Regions from separate parts of the Ureibacillus sp. FSL E2-3493 genome, predicted to be linked through region 4. Evidence: riboswitches for the same ligand, from Rfam matches in the RefSeq annotation. Region 4 holds a riboswitch; each other region holds the start of a gene.
The links. A riboswitch is a leader RNA that binds a small molecule or an ion and turns the genes downstream of it on or off. The one in region 4 is predicted to bind cobalamin.

Region 1 (7,644 bases), 1.4 Mb from region 4:
AACAAATAAACTGATGGCACCAAAGGCTCCTACACGAGAATCGTCCAAAATAGCAAGTCTTCTTTTTTGATCTTGGTAGGAAAAATAAGCATCGCTCATATCAATCCAACCATCTAAATGGAGACCGCCAGTCATAATAATTCCTGCTACTACTAGAATAATAGCCAATAACAAGGGGGAAAACTGAAAAAATGCATCGTTCAGTATTATTATAATGCTAAGGGAAGTTCCCATTAAAACACCTAATAACGGCAAAAAGTAAAACATGGCAGATATAGTTTTTTCATTCATAGTCAACTGTTTACGAATAGGGAAAGAAGAAAAAAATTGAAATGATAATAGAAGTCCAATCAAATGATGTTTCATAGTTCTCCTCCCTACTTCCAACGTTTCCTTAAACTATAGTCCATTTCGTATGCTTCGTCACACTTTTCAACAATCCATTGATGCATTTTCCCTAATAGGGAGCAATATCGATTCACTTCTGAAAACTTAGATTGAGCTTCATCCAATAATTCATTTGATACAAGCAATAAAATACAATCATTTACTTCTTTCCATTTTAGTACTTGTTCCTTTAACGCTTGTATATATCGGTTTATTTCATGTGTCCTTGCCTCTCCATTTAATAACTCCGTTTTATAGAGCACATTATTTAACCAAGTAGTAAGACAATCCCACACAACGATAGGATGTTCTGCAAACAACTCGTCATTAAATACTAAGTCATCTACAATTTCAATTGTTTCCCATTGAACGGAAGAGTTGAATCGATCTTGTTGATGACGTTTAATTCGTTCTGCCATCTCCTCATCAATTGCTACCCCAGATGCAATATAAAGTAGACGCTTTCGGTCATAGATTTGAAAAAGTTGCTTCGCATAACGTTCTGCGAAGGCACTTTTCCCACTACGAACACCGCCAGTAATAAAAATGATTTTCCCCATAAATAGCTCCTCGAAAAAATTCACAAAATAAATACGTTCTTTCCCTTATTAACCATATCAAATAAAATAAAAAAAATCTGCTATCTTTCTACGGCTAAGCATCGTAGTCATCAAGCAGATTTATTTACTTAATTATTCATTAAATAATTCTGGGTAAATCGTTTGGGCAATCATTTCAACTGCTTCACCGATACGTGGTCCTGGACGATCCATAATATCCGCATTTAATAGATACACTTCTTTATTTTGAACTGCTGAAATTGTAGACCATCCTTCTCTAGCTAATATTTCACCCTTTGGATCTTCTATATAATTTACCGTCGAAACAATCGCTTCAGGATTTCTTGTAATTAGATCTTCTTCTGTTACTGCAAACCATCCTTGTTGATCAGCATAAATATTTTCCACACCTGCTGCCTCAATCATTTCTTGTTGGAATGTACCAGAACCGATAGACCAAATGTCTGGAGCTGGTGAAATTTCAAAATAAACTTTTTTCTTTTGTTCAATCGACTTTGTTTTTTCTTGAACAGCTGCAATTTGAGATTGAATATCTTCTACAACTTGTTTTCCTTCTTCTTCCACTCCCATTACTTCAGCCATTTGTTCGATATCACCATAAACATCGTTAATAGAAGTTGCTGATTGAATAACGAATACTTTAAGTCCTGCGCTTTCCAATTGGTCAATTTGAGCTTCTTCTCCAGTTGTATAAGCAAATACGACATCTGGATTTAATTCAATAATACGTTCCGTATTTACTGTCATGGAATCTGTTACACGTTCGATTTTTAAAGCTTCCTCCGGATATGTATCATATTCCGATGCTCCAATAATTTGATCCCCTACACCTAGCTCGAATAAAATTTCTGTATTACTTGGTTGTAGAGAAACGATTTTTTCAGGGACTTCTTCAAAAGTTACTTCTTGTCCACGGTCATCTACTACTGTATAGGGACCACTTTCTTCCGTACTGTTTGTTTTTGAATCTGTATCATTCGTTGCTTTTTGTTCCCCATCAGAACAACCAACTAATAGCAATGAGATGGCAAGTGGTGCCATCCACTTCTTGTTGAAAAATTTCATCGTCACACTTCCTCTTTTTTTCTTTTTTTATTAGGATAGGATTTACTTATAAATGGGACTTCTTCAATACCATGCATTTTATTTGTATAAACAGCCATGACAAAAAATACATTGGCTAGTAGCCCTAAATAATTAAATAGTATTTCCGGTACTTCCCTCTCCTCACTTACTTTATGAAGAGCCCGGTAAGATTTTTTCGCTTCGCTACGACAAATATGTAAAAATGTTGCAGCTAGACACCCCTGAGGCAGTAAAAATTGCTTTATCTCTTCCCCCACTTGTTCAACATAAAAATCATATCGACTGCTTAACCAACTTAAATCTTCTTCTGTTACCGATAACTTCCCACGAACTGATCCATTTACGTGATAGGCCATCGGATGGAGTTTGTGCAAATCATCTAAAACAACTCGGCAATTCTCCTCTTCTTGCAACAAAGGCAATACTACCCCTATTTTTGTTGTAAGAGAATCAGTTCGAATCTCGAAGTCAACTAGACAACTTTTCTCCCTCATAAATGGATAACAGCTGTAACGGCTATCTTTTCGAATAGGAACACCCCTTTCTTAGTGATAACATCCCTTCGGATAGGAAAGCATGGCAATAAAAAAGCCAACCGAGAACGGATGGCATAAATTACAATATAGAACAAAAAAATTATAAAATAATGCCGCACATTCTCTTTAGTTCCGAAGAGGTTTGTTACGATCAGAAAAAGATAGGTCTCCTGGCTCGTGTTTATCGTTTCAAGAGCCTTCCCATCCCTTTAGACAGTGGCATTTTCTTGAAACAAACACATACAGTTGCGGACACAGCTTCGGCATCTCACCGAATTCCCTATTAAGCGTATCATCGCATCTTTTTCCTGCAAACGTATTCACTTAATTGCAATGTATCATATTTTCCCAAATAAATGAACAGTAATTTTTAAAGGAAGTTAAACGGTTTCATGTACACAATTTTGGCATTTCCCGTAAATCTCAAATTTATGGGATTCGATCGCACAATCTGGCAATTTCTCTTGTATCATTTCCATTGGACAAACAGAAATTTCCTTCACTTTTCCACACTCCATACATATAAAATGATGATGATGGTGTTCTGATTCACAATGCATTCGGAAATTTCTTTCGCCATTTAGCTCGGTTTCTTCTAATATGCCAAGATTAACAAAAGTAGCTAAATTTCGGTAAATTGTATCAAAACTCATTCCCGGGAAATCCTTTTTCAATACAGAAAGGAGATCTCGAGCAGTTAAATACTTATCCGTATCTTCAAACATATTCAAAATTAGCTCACGTTTATCTGTTTTTTTATAACCGTTATCTTTTAAAATTTCCCATGCTCTCGTAATATTCATTTAACTGCTCCCCTTCCTTGCTTTAAATGTAGAATGATCTTTTTTGTTATTATAACAATTAATAGGATAAGTATAGAAGTAACAACAATCGTTCCACCGGGTGCTAGGTTTAAATAAAAGGCACTGACCAATCCGATAATCACAGCAGCTTCCCCAAACAAAATGGAATAAATGATTGTTTGTTTAAAGCCCCGTGCTATTCGCATACTTGCCGCAACTGGAAGAGTAATTAAAGAAGAAACTAATAGTATACCGACAATTCGCATACTTGCTGCGATGACTAACGCCACAACAATCATAAATAAAAAGTGAATCCATTTTGCGGGTAGGCCACTCGCATTGGCATATTCCTCATCAAAGGATAAAACGAACATTTCTTTGAAAAAAGCAAATAAAAATAAAAAGACAACGATCGCAATACCGATGACAACCCATAAATCTTGTCTAGAAACAGCCGAAACAGAGCCAAATAAATAGCTCATTAAATCTGTATTAAAGCCACTAGCTAATGAAATAAAAATGGCGCTAAGACCAATTCCCCCCGACATAATAATCGGTATGGCAAGCTCTTCATAATGTTTATAAAGTCTACGTAATCGTTCAATTAAAATGGATCCACTAACCGATGCAATAATTCCTAAATAAATTGGATTTAATAATGCAAAGGCAGTGAAAGTTTGACTTAAATATAAACTTCCTGCAATTCCCGCTAATGTCACATGGGACAATGCATCCGCAATAAGGGACATTCTTCTTACAACAATAAATACACCTAATACCGGTGCAATCACTCCAATAATTAGCCCTGAGAAAAAGGCATTTTGTAAAAATTCATAGTTTAAAATTGCTTCAATCATTTGCCTTCTCCTCTTTAATGAATCTTTCGAACCGCATGGCCATACCAATTATCCAATTGATTTTGTGAAATCGTATCAAAATCCTCTTTATATCCATGGAAATGGATCGTTTGGTTTAAACAAGCTACATGGCTAATACGGTTGGAAACGGTATCGACATCATGGGTAACTAAAATAATTGTTTTATTTTGTTCCTCGTTTAAAGTTGCTAACATATCATAAAATGATTGGACATTTTCATGATCGATTCCGACAGTCGGTTCATCTAAAATTAAAATTTTCGGGTTAGAAATCAATGCTCTAGCAATAAACACCCGTTGTTGTTGACCACCTGAAAGTTGGCCGATATTACGGGAGCGGAACGCTTCCATTCCAACGGATTTCAATGCTTCCTCTACTTTTAAGTCAACATCTTTTGGCATTCGTTTAAATAACCCAACTTTTTTTGTTAATCCACTTTTTACGACTTCTTCTACTGTTGCTGGGAAGCCTGAATTAAATGCATTGGATTTTTGAGAAACATAGCCAATCCATTCCCTTTGACGAAAGGCATCAATGGGTTGCCCGAACAATTGAATTTCTCCTGTCATCGGTTTCAATAATCCTAGCAATAATTTTAATAGAGTGGATTTACCTGAACCATTCGGACCAAGTATCGCCAGAAATGCCCCTTCATCCACTTTAAACGATATGTTTTTTAATACTTGTGTATATTCATATTGAAAAGACACGTTTTTCATTTCAATCAATGTTTGACTCATTTTTCCTCTTCTTTCTAATTCATAATCATTACGATTTACAATTTGTTAGTATAGTCTATTCATTGCTAAATGTAAAGGGAACAATCTTAAAAAGAAATACAAAGATCCCTTTAACGAATACATCCATTATTAGAAAGGAATGTCATCTTTGAAACAAGTTGAATTTATTGAACAGTTTTTAACAAAATCGGATAAAGAGATTGTGAAATTCGCAAGACAATACGATATTGATTTAACCTTGGAGGAAGTGCAACGTTTAAGACCGCTTTCCCAAAAAGCTTCTATTACATGGCTTATTACAGGTATCCCCAACTCTTTTTTAAAGGAAGTCGAAAGTATTATTGGAAAGAAAAAATTAAAAAAACTTCTAAAATATTTAGAGAACTATTGAAAAAGAGAGGTTTCCAAATGGGAACCTCTCTTAATAATCCTTAATGATTTGTTTCACGACTTCATCAATAGCAGAAAGCATAACGGCTGTTTGATGTTGGGTCATAATTGCAAAGGCATATGTTTTCCCACTATTTGCTTTGACATATCCAGCTAACGTATAGACACCTGTAATGTGTCCCGTTTTGGCAATGACACGATTTTCGTATATCCCTTCGTTAAATCGATTTTTTAAAGATCCCCCAATTAATCGATCGGATTGTCCCCCAATTGGTAAACTTTTATATAAAATGTTAAACTGGGGCTCCATTTGAATATTCGTTAACAAATGGGTTAATTCGTTAGCTGATACGCGATTATTATGGGACATGCCCGAACCGTCTTCTAACGTCCATTGTTCCATATCGAGTCCTAGTAGCGCACCGTATTCTTGTAGTGCTTTTATTCCCTCTTTAAGATGCCCCTTCCCATTCACTTCCCTACCTATTGTTTTCACTAAAATATCAGCAATACTATTATTACTTAATTTTAAAAAGGGAATCATTAAAGATTTTAATGATAACGAATGTTTAACAAATATCGATTGAGCATCCTTTGGAACTTTATTACGCTTAATTTCTGTATTGTTTGAAAGGGTGATACCAAATTCCTCTAATGTTGTTTTTAAAACTTGTAATGTATTGATGGTCGGATCATAAAAGGTTACCCAATCTTTAAAAGTAGTATTAACCGGAATATTGCCAGTAATGATAATTTTATTTGTTCCATATTGCCGTTCAATTTCAATCGTGTTCCTTTGATTTTGTTGAACCGTTACAGCCTCATTTTGAATGTCCATTCCACTAACCTTTGGATCAGCCACAATGTTAGGGGGCCCACCGACTTTAGTTGGAGTGACATGAATAATCATCGTTCCTGCATCGTAATCATTATCCGGTGATAGTGTAAGGGCTGTAGTTCTTGCAGCAAAATAGTAGCTTTCATCTTCCTTCGAAATACCCGGCGTTAACTGTTCGCCAACAAATAACGAATCATCTCCATAAAGATTTCCATTAATTTGTTCAATTCCGTGATGCTTTAATATACTAGCAAAGGTTATAAAATCTTTCTTTTGAAGTGTAGGATCCCCTTCCCCTTTAATATAAACATCTCCATTGAACACATTTCCTTTTTGCTTCCCATGAATCGAAAACTCTGTACGAAACCGATAATCAGAACCGAGCATATCGAGGGCTGCAGCTGCTGTTAACAATTTTAATGTGGAGGCAGGTTTCATAGCTACATCACCATTGTTGTCATATAGCAATTCTCCATTGTTTAAAGCCCTCAATGAAACACTTATATTTTCATTACCTAATTGGTTCAAAACTGTATTGTCTAAACTAGAGGCTTTTACTAAAGGAACATGATTTAAAAATAAGAACAACGCAACAATTGAAATCAGTAATTTCTTTTTCATCCATTCCTCCCATGGGTAATTGCAATAGAATTTTTACTTTTACTAGTTTATTCAATTGGACCTACTTCTAAGCTAAAGAATAAAAAAAGTAGATAACTTTATATGAAAAGTCATCTACTTTATAACTAACCTTTTAATGCTTCAATTTCTTCAGGTTTATAATTACCTGATCTTAACATTTCAATTTCAAATAAATAAGGGGCTTTTTTATTTTTTGAATCCGTTCCTACCCAAGGTGTTTCTAAAATTTTTGGAACATCTTTAAATTTTTCATGGTGAACAATGCGATGGAGGGCCTCAAATCCAATATGGCCAAAACCGATATTTTCATGGCGATCTTTTGCCGCTCCACATACATTTTTACTATCGTTTATATGAACAACTTTAATACGATCAATACCAATTAATCGATCAAATTGCTCTAGTACACCGTCAAAGTCATTAATAATATCATAGCCTGCATCATGGGTATGACAAGTATCAAAACAAACGGATAGACGATCATTATTTTTTACTCCGTCAAATATTTGAGCTAATTCTTCAAAGGTTCTACCAATTTCAGAACCTTTTCCAGCCATCGTTTCCAGTGCGATTTGTACAGGATGATCCGTTGCCAATACTTCATTTAATCCTTCAATAATTTTCGCAATACCAGCTTCCGCTCCTGCACCGACATGGGCACCTGGATGTAACACAATTTGTGTTGCACCGATCGCAGCAGTACGTTCAATTTCCTTTTGCAAAAACTCTACGCCTAATGCAAAAGTTTCAGGTTTTGTCGTAT
Region 2 (6,950 bases), 2.7 Mb from region 4:
TTATCCGCTCCTTCTGGGTTAATACGAGGCATAATCCAGATGGACACGTTTTCTAAAATTTCTTCAACTTCCTTCCCGTTGGAAGAAAGCTTTTGAATAATATCAATAGCCGCTTCAGCTCCAATTTGCTCATTCCCATGAATCTGAGCGGTAATTAATATACGTTTTTTATTTGGATCATTATCCCCAAATTTTGCTACATAAATTGGTTCCCCTTTGTCCGCTTCGGTTTGATAACCATCGGGAGCAAGGTTGGAATAGCCAGCAACTTCCAGCTTCATCTTCCCATTGGAAGAAGCTTCGAGCTTTTGTAATTTAGTTGCTAATTCTGCATTTGACATATAACTTGATAGAGAAATATTCTGGTTGTCTTCAATGTAAGGTCCGTTCGGTGTTGATTGCGGATTTGCGTAGGCAGCAGATGATACACTTACAGTTAGTGCCAACGCTGTTGGTAAAATTACTTTTGAAAACTTCTTTTTCATAAAATCCCTCCTAAGTATACTTGTCCCAATCTACAATTTATTTTGGGGCTCGAAATAGATTGTACATGATTGGAAAAGAAAACAAAACAGAATATTTTATCTTTTCAGAAAATTAAGTCTTTATTAGTGTTATTTTTCAATTATTAAGGATTACAAGACTAGTAGACAAGAGATAATTTAGAATATTCCTTCTTTCCGTAGGTAAAATGGAACGTTGGCTAGAAAAAAGGTCTCACTATGTTCTTATTGATAAACCTTCTAACATAAAAAAGAAGAGGCTGGGACAAAACCCACCTCTGAAATGAAAAGCCGGTGAAATTTTACGATAAGTAAAATTTCACCGGCTTTGATTATTTTAAATAAAAAATAAGGACCACTTCTGATAAAATTAAGTCACCACAACAAAATTATACAGAAAGAAGGATCCTTATGTTTAAAGATTATAACATGAATCAACTCGTTTTGCCTTTAGATTTAGAAGTAAAATTACAAAATAATGATATTGCTTTCCATATCCATCATCTAGTTGAAAGTATCCCTCATGAAGCGTTCGAACCATTTCTACGAAATGAGGGGTGTCCTGCCTATCATCCACGTATGATGCTTAAAATTATCTTATGTGCCTATACACAATCTATCTTCTCAGGACGGAAAATTGAAGCCCTATTAAAAGACAGTATCCGAATGATGTGGCTAGCCCAAGGATATGAACCAAGCTACCGTACAATCAACCGATTCCGTATTCAACCAGAAGTGAAAGATTTAATTCGTCAATGTTTCGTTCAATTCCGTTGCCAATTGATTGAAGAAAAGCTTATTGATCAAGAAGCGATTTTTATCGATGGTACAAAAATTGAAGCAAATGCGAATAAATTTACGTTTGTTTGGAAGAAAACCATTGAAAAATATCACCAAAATTTAATTGAAAAGTCAAACCAGCTATACAATGAGCTACTAGAGAGTGAAATCATACCTGAAATTCAACGTGAAAGCGATAAACAGTTATCATTGGAAGAACTCGCTCAATTAGTTCAAAAAGTGGACGATGTCGTAACTGAATATGATAAACAAATTGAAACATCATCAGATGTTCTAGAACGAAAAGCCTTAAGAAATAAACGTAAATACCCGAAACAATTACGCAAGCAGTTGATTGATTTTGTCCTACGTAAACAAAAATACGAAAGAGACTTTGAAATCTTTGGTACACGCAATAGCTATTCTAAGACAGATTCAGATGCGACGTTTATGCGAATGAAAGATGATTATATGCAAAACGGACAATTAAAAGCTGGATATAATGTACAAATCGCAACGGAAGGTCAATATACGCTTGCCTATAGTATATATACAAATCCAACAGATACACGTACGTTAATTCCATTTCTAGATGAGATTGAGCAGCATTATTTTGAGTTACCAAAACACATTGTTGCAGATGCAGGTTACGGTAGTGAACAAAACTTTCATGATATCCTTTCGAATAGAAAACGAGAAGCACTTATTACGTATAGTATGTATTTGAAAGAACAAAAGAAAAAGTATAAACAAAACATATTTAATCCCGATAACTGGACGTATGATGAAGAAACCGATACATATACATGTCCTAATCAAAAACGTCTTGAATTTCAATATTATTCTGTCCGTAATGACCACACAGGCTTCCAACGGAAGCTCAAAATTTACGAGTGTGAAGACTGTTCGGGATGCCCATTCCGTTCATCGTGTACCAAAGCTAAAGAAGGCAACAATCGAAAATTAATGGTAAATGAAAAATGGGAACAGCAAAAAGAATATGTAAGAGCAAAGCTTTCAGAAGAGAAAACAAGTGCCATTTATCGAAGACGCAAAATCGATGTGGAACCAGTTTTTGGATTCTTGAAGGCTAATTTGCGTTTCACTCGATTTTCTGTACGAGGAAAATCGAAGGTAGAAAACGAAATGGGCCTCGCGTTAATGGCTGTGAATTTAAGAAAATTCACGGCCATTAACTAAAGAAAAAAAGAATTTACACACCAAAATAGAGAAAGGTGAATTTGAGTTTCCTCAAATTCACCTTTCTCACTATTTGAAGCTAGTTATGTCCCAGCCTCTTCGCTTATTCAATTCACAATTACTCTTCAGAAGGTCGTTGAGTTTGTGTATCTAATGTATCCCAGAAACTAATATCTGCATTTTCAATTGAACCGTCTGCGATCGCTCTAACAGTGGCATCCAACGTCGTGACCGTTTGTTTAATTAAATAACCATTACTTTTTTGACCGATTACTCGTGAAGGATCCTCATGGTCAGACATTCCGCGCATTTCAAATAACAGCGTCGCTATATCATATTGGACCGCTGCACCGTTACGGCCAATATTTTCGCCGCTACCACCATTATATTTGCCAATATGACCCCAACCCGTTGAATCAACAGCGTTGAATACGACTGCACCTAGTTTTTTGGATTTCTCTAACACTTCTGGTTTTACATTCGCGTTTGTCGGATAGAGCATTGAACCAGATACTAATTCTCCATCTCGTTCATATTCAGTACCTTGATGATGAAGGTCGATCATATAATCAATATCATACTTCTGTAGCACATTTTCGTGTAGTGCTTGTGTTTCAGGTTGTAATTTATCAACATGATCTCGATTCAAGTCAGTCCCCACTGCATTATAACGTGTTAAATGACGTCCGCCATCTGCCACGTAATCTTCAAGGGAAAAGTTTACATCACCCATTGCACCATCCGCATTTAACATCGGTACAATAAGAACATTTACATTTTCAAGAACACCCTTTGTTTTATTTGTACCAAGATGCTTAATAAACTCTAAAGCACCTTCAGTTGTTAATTGTTCATTTCCGTGCTGTTGAGTTAAAAATAGTACAGTTGGATTGCTTGGGTCAGTCATATATTTTGCTAAATAAATATCTCTATTTTTCACTGTTTGACCAATAACTTCAAGCTCCATTGCTTCTTGTTTTGCATCTTGGGTTTTCAAGTATTTTACCATTTCTTCGTAAGTATATAGATTAGAAGTTTGAATCGATTCGTTTCCATTATAGTTTGGTCCTTCACCGACAGCATAAACAGGCAACGCAGATGGTGCAACAGCTCCTAATGTCATCATTCCCGTTAACGATAGTGCAAACAATTTCTTTTTCATCTTAACCCCTCCACATTCAAAAGTCTGAATATTTATATTATTCATAAATTAATATAATCTATCATTACTTTGAATGTATATAGAGGAAAACTATCATTATTTATTACTAAATATAGTCCCTTTATCATAATTTACCATTTTCAATATTATCTTTGGTGCCCAATAACTCCTTCTTTACCTTTAAATAAGCATAATTAATTTCTTTATAATCATTTTGATGATCATCGATTAATTGGAGGAGAAAATCCTTTAACGTCTCTGTTTTCTCGCCGAGCATATTCTCCATAATATATACTTTAAATTGCTCTTCATAAAAAGCTATTGAATGTGATGGCATTTCTCCCACTCCCTTTCATACCATAAAACTTTCTTTCCTGTGAGTTCCACAAATATACTGGTAACCTACTACCGTACTAATAACATCCATCTGATAAGCCTCCTTTTTTACATAACCCAAATAAAAAAGCTACTCCTGAGTTCAGAAATAGCTTTGGACTTATCTATGCATACTTAAAAAGCGTAAAAAAACCGATTTTTTTTACGTTCAATTTCGCACAGAACACCACCTATTTCCACGTAGGTATTTGGTGTGTACTAGAATTAGGCAGGTCTCCTGACTTCTCATCAACACAAATCAACGCCTTCCCATTTACACAGTGGCATCTATTGATTTGCTCCGAATTCACAGTTGCGGGACAGTGTTGGATTTTCACCAAGCTTCCCTTTTAAGCTTATTCTCATAAGCACCTATTCTTACACGTTATGTAATTACTATATATTATACCTAAAAAACAAAAGGATTAAAATATTCAAACTATTGTTTTGAAAATGAGTACCTTCTCCATATAGCGTATGGATAATGTTGCAGGCGTTTAAATACTTGGCACTAACAGCCTTTTCCCATTATTCATGTTTTCTGATATGCTGAAAATATTGTGGTTATTGAAGGGGGTATTTAGTTATGAATGTGAATGAATTTCAAGAATGGGTTAAAGTCTATTATGAAAAAAGAGGATGGTCAGAGTTAGATATATTTATTCGAATCGGTTTTTTAGCTGAGGAGACGGGCGAAGTTGCACGGGCAATTCGAACACTTGAAATTGGAAGAGATCGACCTGATGAAAGTAATGGAACTTTAGAACGGCAAAAACAAGAATTAACCGAAGAACTCGGAGATGTATTAGGCAATCTTATTGTAATTGCTAACAAATACGATATTTCTTTAGAAGATGTTTTCCAGTCCCATCGTGATAAGTTAGATAAGCGGTATAAACTATTAAAATGACTATTTACATAATGAAACCTCTTTAGAAAGTTACATTCTAAAGAGGCGTTTTTTCCTTAGTATTAACCTAACCAGTTAGCCTTCACTAACTTCTCAACAACAGGCATATTAACGATTCCTTCTCCGGATGTAAAGTGTCCACCAATTGGTAATAAAATAAATGGACATTCCAACAAATTAGATAGTTCATATGTTAGTTTCCAATGAATAATTTGATCCGTTTTAGAAGAAATGACATAAGCATCCCCAATCAAATCTTTCCAACAACCTTCATCTAGGTTTTTGAAATAAGGTTGAAATTGTGGGAAATTTTCAACCTCCTCTACGAAACCAGAAACTAAAATGGCTCCTTTCACTTTTACATGATGTCGTTGTAAGTATCTTAAGAACGTAACACACCCTAAACTATGACATATAAAATAAGCATCTTCAGGGGTTGTAATTCCCCTTTCCAAATCAAAATCCCATTGCGTTACATTAGCTTCGGTAGGATCTGTGTATGGAATAATGTGAATATCAAAATCATCCTTAAATTTTTGTCCAATGTTAGATAGCCAATTTATTTCTGGCGAACCTCCATAACCATCGATTAAATATAATTTATTCATAGAATGATTCTCCTTTTAATTTAATAAAAAACACCCCTCCAGATAGGGATATATCCAAAGGAGTAATAGCGAAGAAATTTTAAAATGCTAATACTAGTAACGATTGCTAGAATATTGCTATTAAATTTCATCTTTTAATTTTTCTAACTCTAGTTCAGATATAACACTGATACCATTCGTTTTTAATAACGCTGTTGTTACACCCGCTCCGTTTATTTGTTCTCCAATAAACTTTCCGTTATTTATTTTTTGACTACCACATGATGGACTAAATACTTTCAACACTACATATGTAGCTTTCATTTCTTTTGCTATCTCAAGGGTTTTTCTAGCACCCTTCAAATATAATTCGGTGACGTCATTCCCAGAGCGTTCCATCACTTTTGCTTTTCCTGCCAAAACATCAAAACCTCACCGTTAATAATCTCAGCTGGTTCCCTAGGTGTTTCAAAACCTCCTAATAGCTCTGGACAAATAGGGATGGCCTTCTGATCATCGATTAATTTTTGAATTGTACTATCCGAACATGACGTACCATTGTACCTTACTGGGTTTCCAGCTAAACACGAACTAACTAATATCATCTTTTTCCCCACCCCATATAAAGACTTTATCGTATTATACTACAAAGTTATTTGTTTGAAATTTGATTGGTTAATCCAATAGATTAAGCATAAGTCTTTTTCCATTTTAAGGAGAATATAATGAAATTATAGATGCATAGAAGTGAAAACTACTATTTTAGGAGGAAGGTTATGTTCCAAACATTAGACCATTTTTTGAGATCTTGGGAGTTTGAAGCTGATGCTACACAAAGAATACTTAATCATTTAACGGATGAATCTCTTAAACAGGAAATAACATCACAAAATTGGACATTAGGCCGAATTGCTTGGCATACGGTTACTGCTATTCGTATTATTACTTCAAATACAAACTTAACGTTCGAAGCCCCTAATAATGACTATCCGGTTCCTATTTCAGCTAAATTTATAGCAGATAGTTATAAACAAGCTAATAGTGCATTCTTACAGGCATTAAAAAGTCATTGGACTGACCATACAATGAATGAAGTGATTAATTTTTTAGGTCAACAAATTCCCATCGGTTCACTGTTAATGTTTTTAATCCAACACCAAAGCCACCATCGAGGACAAATGACCGTTCTAATGAGACAAGCAGGATTAGTTGTTCCAGGCATTTATGGTCCGTCAAAAGAGGAATGGACAAAATATGGTATGGAAGCTCCACCGATGTAGTGCGATAGGATCTCCTTTTAGTTTTAAGCAAACGCAATTGAGAGTTATTTGCCATCTAGATAAGTAGATGGCCCATTTTACCTTTTAGTTTGATTAACCTCTTCATTCCTTCCCTATTAAATAATCCGTTTTTACATTTCTCACTTAAACTTC
Region 3 (7,644 bases), 2.7 Mb from region 4:
AACGACTATGGTAATGGCTCAGGCTTTGCATTACTAGTCGTTTTATTCATCCTTTTAATTATTGTTGGTGCTTACTTCTGGAACGGTGGCTACGGTGGCTACTAATTAACCAGTAATCATCCAGGCCCTCCAAATATTGGAGGGCTTTTCCTATTTAATCAATTACTTTAAATGAACCGTGATGAGGTACATCAATAGGCATAAAGTTTTTTAAATAACCTTTTAGTAGGAAGAAAACGGTATAAGCTGTTTCATAAAGAATTTCCCGATTCTTTAATAATGGGAAATCATAGCCAGTTAATCGATAACTGTTGAGAACAACTTCATAGGTTGACTCGTCTTTTAATGGCTCTCCTTTAAACGTAATATTCTTTACACGTTTTCCAACGGGATTCCTTATGTCAATCGTATAAGAGAGTCCGCCCCAAAAATCATATTGATAAGGTTGGGGTGTTTTTGGGTATACATTTGTACGAAAGTCAATTTTTCCCTCGTTATTCAATGCGAAAACAGCTGCACTACTTTCCATTAATTGTTTAATTTCAAATCCGAATAAGGAAATGACTTTTAGGGTATGTTCCCTCGTATTGAATACGATATCTCGGTTCGTAATGCTTCCTTTAAATCCTCCCTTTTCAAGGAAAGCGAGGTCGCATACAGAAATTTGTGCGCCTGTTGCTTTGATCTGCATGTCGTGAAGAAGCTGTATATAAGGGTGACTTGTTAACCTAGCCTTTAATAACCCTTCGTATGTATAATCCTTTTCTATATAGGTAATTTCCTCATCTAACCACCTTTCAACTTCTGAAGGATAAGAAGTATGGTCAGTTTTTAATGGATGAAATTTACCACTACTTTGTTTCGTTTCGCCATAAAAATTTACTTGAATCTCTATAAAGCCTTTTCCGTGGGAAGCAGGCTGGACTGTTAATGTTTGTTGAATTCTCTTATTGAAATATAAATGTTGATGTCCTGTTATAAGGAGGTCGATATCTTCCGTTAACTCTAAAATTTCATTTGCCTCGTTTTCACCTATTCGTTCTTGAAATATAGCTCCTGTTAAAGGGTCTTCGGAGAAACCACCATGATAGGCGACGATTAAATAATCGGGTTTTTCATAAGTCTTTACAAAAGTAACCCAATGTTGAATAGACTTAAGAGCGGATTGGAAAGAAAGATCGGTTAAATAGCCGTGTTCATCCCATAATGGGGTGAAATGAGTTGTAGCGCCGATGACAATAAATTTTCTTCCACGAATGATTTTCGTATAATAAGGTTTGGAAAAGTCTCCAATATTGCAGCTAATCCAAGGAAATCGAAATTGGGAGTGTAATTTTTTAATATTGGGCAAATGGTCGTTAAACTCATGGTTACCGTAAACGGCCACATCATACAATTCGTTTGCAAGGGTAATCATAGGGTGATTTTCATTGTTACTTATATGCTTGTAATAAAAAGAAGCTGGGCTACCATCTAAAAAGTCACCATTATCGATGACTAAGTCAGCCTTAAGACTTTTCATTTGATGAAATAATTGCTCAAACCGATCCAATCTACCATGTAAGTCACTCGTAATTAAAATCGTGATCGCCATAAACCTCACCCCTATATCTTTTTTATAGCATAATTTGAATGAGCGTTCAGCAAATCTTTTTTAATTTTTTTTTATGAAAAACAAAGGCGAATAGAGGGTTTGAAAGGTGACGAATTGGAAAAGCAGATTTTATTCATTTACATAATCCTGGGGAGTATGCTAAACTAATTCCAGAAGATAAAAACTATATATTGTGTTCATTTTTATTAGGTACTACTATATGTAGTTTAAAAGGGAAGTTCGGTCATGACGCCGACGCTGTCCCCGCAACTGTGAAGCTGACGAGGATTTTGAATACCACTGTGCAAATGCATGGGAAGGAAATCGGAGAATGAGGCTAAGCCAGGAGACCTGCCTATAAAAATGCGATGACATTTCTTCGGGGATTGAGAAATGGAGACGTTACCATTTTTCAATTTTTACGAACGTTTCCATAAAGGCTATTTCTTTTCGAAGAGATAGCCTTTTATTATTTTAACATTCTAACTACATATTGTTATAGCTGATTGAGGCAAGATATAAAACTTTGTCTAAAATCAGTAACAAAATATAGATTTAATAGATTAAGAAAGAGGGATTATATGAAACTATTTACGAAAACAATTTGCCCAAAATGTATGTGGGTAAAAACAGAAATACAACAAGCGGGACTTGAAGTAGAAATTATTAATATTGATCATAATGAAACTGAAAAACAACGGTTAATAGATGCAGGCTTTTTAACAGTGCCCGTTTTAGAACATGAAGGGAAGTTTATTGGGGATGTAAATGAAATTATCTCCCACATCGAGTTGGTTCATCAATGATTGCATATGCAAGTCGCACAGGAAACGTAAGATATATCGTTTCCAAAATAGAAGCAGAGTCTATTGAAATTCAAGAGGATTTACAAATAGACGAGCCCTATTTATTAGTTACTTATACAGATGGCTTTGGTGATATTCCAATGAAGGTATCACGATTTTTAGAACAAAATGAAGCCCATTGTAAAGGGGTAGTGGTAAGTGGTAATAGCAATTTTGGACCAAGTAACTTTGGTGGTGCCGGGGACAAAATAGCTGCCAAATATCAAATTCCTTTAGTCCGTAAATTAGATTTACGAGGTTACCAAGCAGATTATGAAGCAATTCAACAGTTTTATGAAACGAGGGTACTTGTATGAAGACATATTTAAAGTTAAATAATGATGTGTTAAATCGTTACAGCTCTACAGGACAATTGGAATTAGAAAAGGATCGTGAGGCGACACGCCGATACTTTTTAGAGTATGTAAATGTTCGGTTACGTTATTTTATCGACGTGGAAGAAAAGATTCGTTACTTAGTAGATGAAGGTTACTATGAGAGAGAATTTATCGAGCTGTATGATATGGATTTTATTAAAAAATTGTATAAAAAGGCTTACGATTACAACTTCCGCTTTCCATCGTTTATGAGTGCGAGCAAGTTTTATGATAGCTATGCATTAAAAAGCCGTGACGGAGAAGAAATTCTAGAAAAATATGAAGATCGTATTGTGATTATTGCTTTGTATTTAGCACAAGGTGATAGAACCCTTGCTGAACGAGCGGTGGAAGCGATGATGGAAGCTTACCAACCTGCTACTCCAACAGCATTGAACAGTGGGAAAAGAGCCCGTGGGGAACTAGTAAGTTGCTTTAAATTATCGATGGATGACTCGATGAATAGTATTGCTGAAAATATTGGGTATTGTTTAGAGCTATCCCGTTTAGGTGGAGGCGTCGGTGTTAACTTAACGGATTTACGTCCCCTGGGTGATCCAATTAAAGGCATATTAAACCGTGCGAGTGGCGTTATTCCAGTGGCCAAGCTGTTAGAAAATGCATTTAGTTATTCCAATCAACTCGGACAACGCAATGGTTCTGGGGTTGTATACTTGAATATTTTCCATGGTGATATAGAAAACTTCATTTCATCGAAGAAGCCAAATGCTGACGATAAAATACGATTAGCAACTCTTTCAACGGGTATTATTATTCCAAGCATTTTCTTTGAATTAATGAAACGGGATAAAGATATAGTATTATTTAGCCCATATGATATTTATAAAGAATATGGGAAACGCATGTCGGAAATATCTATCTCCGAAATGTATTATGAATTACTAGATAACCCAAATATCAGAAAAATTAAACGATTGAATGCCCGTAGACTTTATACAGAAGTGAAAAAAGCCCAATTTGAATCGGGTTATCCTTTTGAAATTTTTGATGACAATGTAAATGATGTTCATCCATTGAAAAATATTGGACGAGTTAAAATGTCTAATCTTTGTACGGAAATACTTCAAGTACAAGAGACAAGCGTCATTACAGACCAAGGAGAGCCGAATGAATACGGCTTAGATGTTTCCTGTAATTTAGGATCCATCGATATCCATGCAGCAAGTAAGACGGATGATTTTGGACAATTAGTTGATACAGCAATGCGTTTACTTACGAATGTGTCACAGATGACATATATTCAAAATGTGCCGTCTATCGCAAAAGCGAACAAAATTATGCATTCTGTAGGGCTTGGAGCAATGAATTTACACGGCCATTTAGTGACTCAAGGAATTCTTTATGGTTCAAAGGATTCGGTTGACTTTATCGATTGTTTTATGGAAGCAATGAATTACTATTCTTTAAAAACATCTATGGAAATTGCAAAAGAACGTGGAGAAACGTTCCATCGATTTGAAGAGAGTGAATATGCATCAGGTGCTTACTTTAAACAATATGTGGAGAAGGAAGAAAAAGAACTTTCTCCGGTAGTATTAAATGCCCTTGGTAAAGTGCCTATTATTACAAAACAAATGTGGCAAAAACTAAAAGAAGAAGTGATGGAACACGGCTTGTTCCATTCCTATCGATTAGCTATCGCACCAACAGGAAGCATCTCTTATATTCGGAGCTGCACAGCATCTATTGCACCTTGTACTGAAAGAGTGGAGGTTCGGGATTACGCTGACAGTCGTACTATTTACCCGATGCCCCATTTAAACAATGATAATGCTCACCTTTACGTGGAAGCATATGATGTGAATGCCTATGATTTAATCGATTTATATGCAGCTGCCCAAAAACATGTCGATCAAGGGATTTCTATGACTCTTTATGTAACAGATGCTTGGACAACGGAGCAACTAGCGAAAATTTATATTTACGCATGGTCGCGCGGAATTAAATCGGTTTACTATGTCCGTCAACGCCTACAAACATTAGAGGAGTGTGTCGCATGTCAAATTTAGTTTATGAGGCAGTCAATTGGAATAAACCGACGAGTGAATTAGCACAAATTTTTTGGGATCAGCAATGGAAGCAAATTTGGTTTCCAGAAGAAATAGCTGTGAGTAAAGATATCAAACAATGGCAAAGTTTCGAGCATCAAGAAACGTATAAGAAGGTATTTGCAGGGCTTACGCTACTGGATACGGTGCAAACGAATATTGGGATGAATCAAATCGCCACTTATGCAACGGATTTACAAGAAAAAGCGGTATTTACTGTGTTTGGTGCCTTTGAAGCGATTCATGCTAAATCCTACTCTTATATTTTCACAACCCTTTGTACGAATTCAGAAATTGATGAGTTATTTGAGTGGGTAAAAAAGAATGAATATCTTCAATATAAAGCAAGTAAAATTAGCGACATTTATAATAGCATAGAAGAGGGTAACTCCGAATCTTTATGGAAAGCGATGTTCTCTTCCGTTATGCTTGAATCTTTCCTATTTTACTCTGGATTTTTCTATCCGTTATATCTAGGTGGACAAGGGATTCTACGCAACTCGGCAGAAGTAATATCTTTAATTTTACGTGACGAATCAATCCATGGGGTTGCAGTTGGCTTCTTCGCCCAAAATTTATTTAAACAATTTTCTGCTGAAAAACAGGATGAATTAAAGGTTTGGGGATATGAGTTACTGCTAGATTTATATCATAATGAAATGGCTTATACAGATGATGTATATGCAGAAACGGGATTATCGCCTGAAGTTAAGTCATATGTTCGATATAACGCCAACAAAGCGCTTATGAACGTTGGTTTTGATCCAATGTTCCCGGAAGAAGAAGTGAATCCTATCGTTATGAACGGTATTCGTAATGAAGGGTCAACATATGACTTCTTCTCGCAAAAGGGTTCAACTTATGCGAAAGCGAAAGTAGCCCCAATTACAGATGATACTTTCAATTTTGGTGATAGAAAGTAAGTTAAATAATGACTCGAAGAATCAGAAAGGGTTCTTATAGATAAGGGTTTACTAGACAGCTTGCATGGAAAATGCAAGCTGTTTTTACTTTTTACTTAATGTATAATTGTGGTAATTGTAATGGGGGAAATCGTAAGTATTTATTGTAAAAAGGGGAAGTGCTAATAAAAATTGCGTATACGAGTGTCAATTATGCAGATATAAAAAAACGTGTAGGGAATAAGGGAAAAGGGAAGTTTCCGATGATGTTAGGACTCGATTGTGCTGGAGTGATTGAAGAAGTGGCTGGAGATGCCTCCTTTTCTAAAGGAGATCGGGTCATCGCCTTTCCAAAGTCAGGGACTTATGCGGAATATGTTATAGCCAATGAGGAACTTGTTTATAAAATTCCAGACAGCCTTTCCTTTGAACAGGCAGCAGCTATGCCAACCGTTTCGATATTATCTTATATATTATTACATGAAATCGGTCAGGTGAAGGCAACCGATACAATTGTTATCCATAGCGGGGCAGGGGGAGTTGGCTCGATGTTAATTCAACTTGCCAAATTAGCACGAGTCTCAAAAATTATCGCTACAGTAGGGGATATTAGAAAAAAAGATTATTGTATAAATTTAGGTGCGGACATAGTTTGTACATACGAAACATTTACCGATGAAGTTTTATCTTTAACAAATCAACAGGGGGCAAATATAATATTCGACTCAATGGCAGGGGAAGTAACAACAAAAAGCATGGAGTGTTTAGCTTTATATGGCACCCTTGTTCAATTTGGAAATAGTAGCGGCAAGGCTGGTATTTTTCAAACGAGTGATGTGCATAGGAGTTGCCGGAATGTGAAAGGATTTAGTTTAGGCACAACAAGACAATATGACCCAAAGCGTTTAAAACCTGTAGCGGAAAAAGTAATCGACCTATTTGGAAAGGGAGAAATTGAACTACCAATTGCAAAAATTTTTCCATTAGAAAGGGCGCAAGAGGCCCATCTCTTCATGGAAGGTCGTCAGTATGAGGGGAAAATATTAATTAAGATATAAAGTGGCTCGTCTTCTTCAAAAAATAGTCCCCTTTATTAGGGAGAGGAGTGACAATGGTAAGTATAAGATTTTAAGAGGAAGAAGGCTTATATTCAATGTTAGCAACTATCAATAAACACCTCCAAAAATTAATGCCGATCTTAACACCACTTAGTTTAGTAATCGGTGTTTTACTTGAGGATGTAGGTGGGCATTTATTATTTTTAGTGCCATGGTTATTTGCCTTTATGACATTTGCCGGCAGTTTAAGTATGAATTTTGAAGGGTTACGTAGCTTTGCAAAATATCCGAAGGTCATTTTAATTACAATCGCCTTTTTACATATTCTTATGCCAATATGGGCGTATTTTGTAGCAACGTTTATTTTTAATGATCATTATTTAACAATTGGATTTGTATTATCTGTTGCAGTTCCAACTGGAATTACAAGTTTTATATGGGTAAGTATATGTAGAGGTCATCTAGCCCTCTGCTTATCGATTATTTTAATAGATACGATTCTTTCGCCTATCGTTATACCGTTATTAGTACATTTTGTAGTCGGTCAAAACATTGAAATTGATACGATGTCTATTATGCTAGATCTATTGTGGATGATTGTGATTCCATCGATTATAGCTGTTTTACTAAATGAATGGACAAAAGGGAAAATTGACAATACCGTAGGAAAAACCCTCGCTCCTTTTCAAAAGCTTAGCCTCTTTTTCATTGTCATGATTAATAGTAGTGCTATTGCTCCTTTTTTGAAAAATATTACGTGGGAGATTTTTGGAATTATCGTTGTTGTTTTACTGCTTGC
Region 4 (7,644 bases):
TGGTGATTTTGCCACTAACTTAGCGATGCAATTAACAAAATTAGCAAAAAAACCACCTCGCGCTATTGCTGAAGCGATTTTAGAAAACCTTGTAACAGAAGGTACAGACATTGAAAAGGTGGAAATTGCTGGACCAGGGTTTATCAACATTACAGTTCGTAAAGATTTTCTTGCAGATGTAGTAAAAGCCGTAAAAGAGCAAGGGGAAAATTACGGTCGCACTACCACTGGAAACGGACAAAAAATTCAAGTAGAGTTTGTATCTGCTAACCCAACAGGAGATCTTCATTTAGGTCATGCCCGCGGAGCAGCATTTGGTGACTCATTATGTAATGTGTTAGATTTTGCAGGCTACGATGTTTCCCGTGAGTACTATATTAATGATGCAGGGAATCAAATTAACAACTTGGCCTATTCTTTAGAAGCTCGCTATAAACAAGCGTTAGGTATGGATGCTCAAATGCCAGAAGATGGTTACCATGGCCAAGATATTATTGATATTGCAGGTAAATTAGTAAATGAATTCGGTCGTACTATTTTAGATAAATCCGATGAAGATCGTTTTGAATTTTTCCGTGAGCACGGCTTAAAACTAGAATTAGATAAATTAAAAAATGATTTAGCAAACTTCCGTGTAAACTTTGACGTTTGGTATTCTGAAACTTCTTTATACAAAAATGGCAAAATCGATGTGGCATTAAATAAATTAAAAGAAAACGGCCATGTATTTGAAGAAGAAGGGGCTACTTGGTTCCGTTCTACAACATTCGGAGATGATAAAGACCGTGTTTTAATTAAATCAGATGGTTCTTATACTTATTTAACGCCGGATATTGCTTATCATGAAGATAAAATTCAACGTGGTTTCGAAAAATTAATAAACATTTGGGGTGCTGATCATCATGGTTATATCCCACGTATGAAAGCAGCTATTCAAGCCCTTGGATATGACCGTGAGAAATTAGAAGTTGAAGTTATTCAAATGGTTCAACTTTATAAAAATGGCGAAAAATATAAAATGAGTAAACGTACAGGTAACGCAGTAACGATGCGTGAATTAGTTGAAGAAGTAGGAATCGATGCAGTACGTTACTACTTTGTAAAAACTGCCTGCGATTCCCATATGGACTTTGACTTAGATTTAGCTGTTTCCCAATCAAATGAAAATCCAGTTTACTATGCTCAATATGCCCATGCTCGAATTTGTTCGATTCTTCGTTCTGCACAAGAACAAGGATTTGCTGCATCATTGGATTACTTAAACTTATTAACTGCTGAAAAAGAAGAAGAGGTATTGAAAAAAGTTGGGTCATTCCCACAAATCGTAGCAGAGGCTGCGAAACATCGTACTCCTCACCGTATTGCAAACTTTATACAAGATTTAGCGGCTTCATTCCACAGCTTCTATAATGCGGAAAAAGTTCTAAATCCAGATAATAAAGAATTAACAGAAGCACGTCTTTCTTTAATTAACACTGTTCGTGTAACATTGGCTAATGCATTAAAATTAATTGGTGTAGCCGCTCCTGAAAAAATGTAAAATCATTAACCAGTCTCAAATGATATGCCCCGTAAAAGTTAGACACCAATCTAACTTTTACGGGGTGTTTTTTATGACTAAAATTACAAAAGATGAAAAAATACGAATATTATTACGTTATGTAAATGGACAAGAAAGTGTAAAACAAATTGCTAGAGAAGAAGGTGTAATCGTATCTGAATTAACTTCTTGGATTCGTTTATACGAACAACATGGTGTGGAAGCCTTTATGAAATCATATACAAGTTACTCTGCAGAGTTTAAAATGGATGTACTTAATTATATGAATGAAACGGGTACGTCCTCTATTGATGCAGCTGCTATTTTCAATATTTCATCTTCAAAATTAGTTCGAAAATGGCGTAATCAATTTGAAACAGGTGGATTTGATGCCCTCAATTCAAAGAAAAAGGGGCGTCCATCCATGAATAAATTAAACAAGAAGACATCGAAATCGGTTCCAGCTGATGGTTCTGTAGAGGCACTTGAAGCACGCATTAAACAGCTAGAAATGGAGAATGCGTATTTAAAAAAGTTGAATGCTTTAGTTCAGGGACAGGAAAAATTACAAATAAAATCAAAGCGCAAGTAATTTTTGAACTAAAGCACATTTATGATGTCGTAGAATTAGTTAAAGTCGCAAATATTCCTCGAAGCACTTATTATTATTGGGAAAAGCGAATGAATCGTGAAGATAAATATGCCGAAGTTAAGGAGGCAATTCAATCAATATATCACGAACACAAGGGGCGTTATGGTTATCGTCGTATTGCGAGTGAATTGAAAAAATACGGATTCCAACATGATCCAAAAACAATCAACCGTTTCATGAATGAATTGGGATTAAAATGTCTGGTAAGAATGAAGAAATATCGTTCTTATAAAGGACAAGTTGGTCGAATTGCACCAAATCTATTAGAACGAGATTTCAAAGCAGAGAAAATGAATGAAAAGTGGGTAACTGATGTAACAGAATTTCATTTATTTGGTGAAAAACGCTACCTATCTCCTGTGATGGATTTATGTAATGGTGAAATTATCGCTTATATACTGATGAAAAGACCTGTATATAAACTTGTATCAGATATGCTTGATCAGGCGTTAACACGTCTTCAAATAGGAGATGAAGTGATCCTACATTCAGATCAAGGATGGCATTATCAGATGAAACAATATCAGAAAACACTCCAAAAACACGGTATCAAGCAAAGTATGTCCCGCAAAGGGAATTGTCTTGATAACGCAGCAATGGAGAGTTTCTTTGGCATCTTAAAATCTGAACTATTATACTTGCAAGAGTTTAATAGTATCGAACATTTTGAAGAAGAATTAAGGTTATATATTGAGTACTATAATTACAAACGAATGAAGGCAAAATTAAAAGACCTAAGCCCGGTAGAATACCGAACAAAGGTCTTGGAAGCCGCCTAACAAAATATGTCTAACTTTTTTGGGTCAGTTCAAAAAGGGACTGGTTTTTTATTTGCATTGGTAGAAATAAATCGAAAAGGTGAAATATTGATTTAATTCATATCGGAGCACTATGAATTGACGTAGGGAAAACTTAAAAAGTAAAATGATTTTATTGAAAGGTACGGATAACATAAATTTTTTAGGAGATGGGTCATTTGAAACAATTGTTTGTAAAAACAGAACCGCAACGTTTTTGGATAGAAAAGTTGGCAACGTTAGAGGAACCATTTAAAAAGGCTGCTCAACAAATCGACGAACAATCGCAATTTCCCCTTGAACATATTCATCAATTACGTCAAATCGGCTATACAAAATTAACTTTACCGAAACAGTTAGGGGGAGAAGGTTTTAATGTTTATGATTCGATTCTCCTCCAAGAAACATTAGGGAGTTATGATGGTAGTACCGCTTTAGCTATAGGCTGGACTCTATTAACTGTAGGAGAGTTATATGAAAATCAATATTGGGAGCCATCAAAATTATCAGCTTTTGCAAAAGAAGTAGAAAAAGGAGCTATTATTAATCGGGCAGTAAGCGAAATTGCAACAGGTAGTCCTATTCGAGGGGGAAGACCGGGCACATCGGCTAAAAGGGAAGGGAATCATTGGGTAATTAACGGGCGCAAAAGCTATACAACGGGATCCTTTGCCCTTGATTATTTCTTAACTTCCGCATGGATTGAAGAAAAAGAACAAATTGGCTTCTTTTTAATTCATAAAGATAACTCCGGTGTTTCGATTGAAGAAACGTGGGATGTGATGGCGATGCGAGGTACAGCTAGTCACGATTTAGTCCTTGAAAATGTCCATGTTGATCAATCAGACTTAGTTGAGTTACCGAATAATAGTGCTAGTTTTAAGTTGAACGGTTGGTTACTTCTTATTCCTGCAACCTATTTAGGAATAGCTCAAGCGGCGCAGGATTATGCCCTTCAGTTTGCCAATACCCATTCTCCAAACAGTATAAAAGGAACGATTGCTTCTTTACCTAACGTTCAATCCTTACTAGGTGAAATCGAATTAGAATTAGCGAAGGCACGTTTTACATTATATGGAGCTGCCCAAAGTTATGTAGAATTCAAAGGGAAAGAAAAAGAAGGTAAAAGAGTAACGGAAGAGGAAAAAATAACGATCATGAATGCTGTAAACGTCGCAAAACATGTCGTAACGAATGGGGCAATCCAAGTAGTAGATAAGGCTATGCGAGTAGTTGGGGCAAAAAGTTTGCAACGGACAAATCCTCTTCAACGGTTTTATCGAGATGTTCGTGCAGGTCTACATAATCCGCCTATGGATGATATAACGATTAAAAAGTTAGCCGAATCAGCTTTGCAAGAGACGGCAAAAAATAATTCTTTATAGGAGAGTTATTTAATTACCTTTTTCTATTAAAATCTTTCTATACAATTGTTTTTTATAAGTTATAATGTGGAAGAACAACTTCATAATGACACATAAAGGTTCTTATAGCGATTTTGTTATAAGAGTAAAAGGGAAGTCGGTGAAATTCCGACGCTGTCCCGCAACTGTAAATGGGAGCGTGCCTTACAGTCCACTGTTACAAAAGTAATGGGAAGGGAAGGTTTGCGATGAACATGAGCCAGGAGACCTGCCTTTATGGTTAGGAATAGCACCTTACGAGGATAAGGGAGGCAGTAAAGATGGAGTGTTTATTTTTCGATTTTTCAAAGTCTCTCGTAAACTGAGAGACTTTTTATTTTGCCTTTTGGGAGGTATTGAAACAATGACAATATTATTTATGATAAATAGATTACTAGAAAATAGGAATGAGGGAACAGTGTGAAAAGAAAAATGTTCTTCGCCTATAGTTCCTCTATCGGAATATTATTAATTAGCATTTGGTTAGGTGTCTCCATAGGAACAGCAGAAGTACCCTTTTCAACATTGTGGGATAAAGAAACGAATGAAAGTGCCTACAACATTTTATGGAGTATACGTATGCCCCGGGTTGTTTTAGCTGGTTTAGTAGGCGCCGCATTAGCGATTGCGGGAGCTGCGTTTCAAGGCTTATTGAAAAATCCACTGGCGGACCCTTATACATTAGGTATTTCTTCGGGGGCATCTGTTGGAGCGGTAGCAACAATTTTCTTTGGACTTTCCCTTCCTATAATAGGTTCATATTCGTTACCTTTTGTAGGGATGATATGTGCCTTTTTGACAATGGTTCTTGTTTTAACCTTTGCTCGACTCGTGGATCGAACGATGAAAATGGAAACGCTCATTTTAACCGGGGTCATTTTTAGTTCCTTTTTAGGTTCTTGTATTTCTTTAATGATTGCCCTAACAGGAGAACAATTACGTGAAATTATGGGTTGGCTTTTAGGTAGTGTTTCCATGCGCGGATGGCCGTACGTTCAAATGATTGTACCCTTTATTATTATTGGAACAATTATTATATGGCTCAACCGAAGAGAGTTGAATGCCATGATGTATGGAGACGAACGGGCCCAATCGTTAGGGGTAAATGTAAAGAAAAGTAAGTATGCGATACTAGCTGGAGGTTCCATGTTAACAGGGGCAGCCGTTGCTGTTTCGGGTACAATCGGATTTGTTGGTTTAGTTGTGCCTCATATGACAAGAATGCTATGGGGAGCAGACCACCGTCATCTATTGGTTTTGTCCTTTTTTAACGGAGCTAGTCTATTAATTATTTGTGATTTAGTTTCCCGAACGATTATTTCCCCTTCAGAACTACCGATAGGTGTAATTACAGCCTTTATAGGGGCACCTGTTTTTTCATTTATATTTTATAAACAAAGAAAAAGTAGGGGGTGAGGTTATGTTAAAGGTCCAAAATATTTCTGGAGGTTATGGTTCAACTCCAATACTTTCGAACATTTCCTTTGAAGTGGAAAAAGGGAAAATGTTAGGTATTCTTGGTCCAAATGGTTGTGGGAAATCCACTTTATTAAAAGTGATTAGCGGCATTATGAAACCATCAACGGGAACTGTTTATGTTGATGGTAAAGAAATTAAAGATTACTCTCCGAAACAATTAGCAAAAAAAATGACGGTTTTACCACAGCTACATGCAACAGCTTTTTCGAATACGGTTCGAGATACCGTTTCCCTAGGACGTTATCCTCACCAGTCTGCATTTTTTTCCAGTTGGAAAACAGAAGATGAAAAAGCAGTTGTTAATGCAATGGAACAAACAGGCGTAAGGAAATTTGAAAAAGCTCAATTGGAATATTTATCGGGAGGAGAGCAACAGCGGGTTTTTATAGCTCAAGCTTTAGCCCAATGTTCTAGTTTACTTTTACTTGATGAACCGACAAACCATTTAGATATTGCCCATCAAAAGCAAATATTAGATATGATTCGCAAGGAAGTAACGAATCACGACTTAACGGTTGTTTCTGTTTTTCATGATATTAATTTAGCTTCACTATATTGTGATGAAATTTTATTAATGGAGGATGGAAAAGTAAGGGCAAAGGGTGTTCCCCATGAAGTATTAATCGATGATCAAATAATGGATGTATATAAAGCAAGAATTTCAATGCAAGCCCATCCGGAGCAACCAAAACCTCAAATGACAATATTACCTGATTTAAACGAGCTTGCAAAGGAAAAGGTAATTACAGTAGAGAATATAAAAATAACAGATGAATACGTTGAATGTAAATCTGCTTTTCCTTTACGGGTTTTATCTTCAGCAGTTCATAATGCTGGATTAGGTTGGTATTCAAATTTTATTAATCGAACTGTTCAACAAGATTATAATATTTATCAAGTGAAAGAAGAGTTTTTACAATATTTAATAGAAGAAGGGTTTTCCCCTACGAATACGGTCGGCATGATGACGGCAGTTCATACGAAAAACGCTATTGTAAAACAATATGAAGCTCCTTTTGGAAGCGTTATCGTTATGGTCACAGCAGGAATTGGAAACGCAATAGATGTATCCCGTTCATATGATAGGGATAATAAGAATCATGTTGGAACGATTAATACGTGGGTAATTGTTAACGGAAAATTATCTGATGAAGCATTTGTTCAAGGCATGATGACTGCAACAGAAGCGAAAACGAAAGCATTACATCATGAAAAGGTGTATGATACCATTTCTAATACGATGGCAACAGGTACACCGACCGATAGCTTACTTATTGCGGCGACTCAGCAGGGAGAATATATGCAATATGGTGGGCCTATTACAGAAGTTGGTAAAGTAATAGGGAGGGGCGTTTTTGAAGCGACAGTGGAAGCAATTCAAATTTATCGAAGAGGGGCGTTACAATGAAACTGTACACGAAAACAGGGGATAAAGGAAAAACGAGCTTAATGGGCGGACGTGTCAATAAGGACGATTTACGTGTAGAAGCTTATGGCACTATTGATGAATTAAATTCTTTTATTGGTAAAGCGATAACGGAATTAGACTCAACGATTTTTCAAGATTTAATTGAAGACTTACAAACGATTCAGCATGAATTATTTGACTGTGGCGGAGATTTGGCCAATGTAATGAAGGAACGACAATATACTCTACAAGAATCATCCATTGAGGTGCTAGAAAAACGTATTGATACTTTATCTGATGAAGCACCTCCATTAAAAAGATTTATTTTGCCAGGCGGAACATCGGCAGCTGCAACTCTTCACATT

Region 1: another riboswitch for cobalamin. It lies ahead of MHH69_RS10530 (hypothetical protein); the one in region 4 lies ahead of MHH69_RS03740 (FecCD family ABC transporter permease).
Region 2: another riboswitch for cobalamin. It lies ahead of MHH69_RS17460 (hypothetical protein); the one in region 4 lies ahead of MHH69_RS03740 (FecCD family ABC transporter permease).
Region 3: another riboswitch for cobalamin. It lies ahead of MHH69_RS17415 (glutaredoxin family protein); the one in region 4 lies ahead of MHH69_RS03740 (FecCD family ABC transporter permease).

Annotation. Positions count from the first base shown of each region.
Region 1 covers NZ_JBBOPK010000001.1:2,052,749-2,060,392, forward strand. The annotation lists gene cobS (adenosylcobinamide-GDP ribazoletransferase) at 1-366, opposite strand, end outside; gene MHH69_RS10520 (bifunctional adenosylcobinamide kinase/adenosylcobinamide-phosphate guanylyltransferase) at 378-947, opposite strand; gene MHH69_RS10525 (ABC transporter substrate-binding protein) at 1,080-2,033, opposite strand; gene MHH69_RS10530 (hypothetical protein) at 2,036-2,584, opposite strand; cobalamin riboswitch at 2,734-2,910, opposite strand; gene MHH69_RS10535 (Fur family transcriptional regulator) at 2,971-3,393, opposite strand; gene MHH69_RS10540 (metal ABC transporter permease) at 3,390-4,250, opposite strand; gene MHH69_RS10545 (metal ABC transporter ATP-binding protein) at 4,265-5,011, opposite strand; gene MHH69_RS10550 (endonuclease IV) at 5,160-5,402, shown strand; gene dacB (D-alanyl-D-alanine carboxypeptidase/D-alanyl-D-alanine endopeptidase) at 5,433-6,860, opposite strand; gene MHH69_RS10560 (deoxyribonuclease IV) at 6,986-7,644, opposite strand, start outside.
Region 2 covers NZ_JBBOPK010000001.1:3,394,386-3,401,335, forward strand. The annotation lists gene MHH69_RS17445 (M14 family zinc carboxypeptidase) at 1-485, opposite strand, end outside; gene MHH69_RS17450 (IS1182 family transposase) at 915-2,483, shown strand; gene MHH69_RS17455 (M14 family zinc carboxypeptidase) at 2,602-3,645, opposite strand; gene MHH69_RS17460 (hypothetical protein) at 3,770-3,982, opposite strand; cobalamin riboswitch at 4,232-4,411, opposite strand; gene MHH69_RS17465 (MazG nucleotide pyrophosphohydrolase domain-containing protein) at 4,607-4,930, shown strand; gene MHH69_RS17470 (RBBP9/YdeN family alpha/beta hydrolase) at 4,993-5,538, opposite strand; partial or broken gene MHH69_RS17475 (DUF523 domain-containing protein) at 5,659-6,122, opposite strand; gene MHH69_RS17480 (DinB family protein) at 6,294-6,797, shown strand.
Region 3 covers NZ_JBBOPK010000001.1:3,384,273-3,391,916, reverse strand. The annotation lists gene MHH69_RS17425 (YjcZ family sporulation protein) at 1-105, shown strand, start outside; gene MHH69_RS17420 (bifunctional metallophosphatase/5'-nucleotidase) at 155-1,594, opposite strand; cobalamin riboswitch at 1,785-1,967, shown strand; gene MHH69_RS17415 (glutaredoxin family protein) at 2,176-2,400, shown strand; gene nrdI (class Ib ribonucleoside-diphosphate reductase assembly flavoprotein NrdI) at 2,397-2,756, shown strand; gene nrdE (class 1b ribonucleoside-diphosphate reductase subunit alpha) at 2,753-4,846, shown strand; gene nrdF (class 1b ribonucleoside-diphosphate reductase subunit beta) at 4,834-5,808, shown strand; gene MHH69_RS17395 (quinone oxidoreductase family protein) at 5,967-6,845, shown strand; gene MHH69_RS17390 (bile acid:sodium symporter family protein) at 6,941-7,644, shown strand, end outside.
Region 4 covers NZ_JBBOPK010000001.1:681,908-689,551, forward strand. The annotation lists gene argS (arginine--tRNA ligase) at 1-1,540, shown strand, start outside; one part of gene MHH69_RS03730 (IS3 family transposase) at 1,614-2,067, shown strand; one part of gene MHH69_RS03730 (IS3 family transposase) at 2,067-2,971, shown strand; gene MHH69_RS03735 (acyl-CoA dehydrogenase family protein) at 3,169-4,374, shown strand; cobalamin riboswitch at 4,454-4,643, shown strand; gene MHH69_RS03740 (FecCD family ABC transporter permease) at 4,825-5,808, shown strand; gene MHH69_RS03745 (adenosylcobinamide amidohydrolase) at 5,813-7,279, shown strand; gene MHH69_RS03750 (cob(I)yrinic acid a,c-diamide adenosyltransferase) at 7,276-7,644, shown strand, end outside.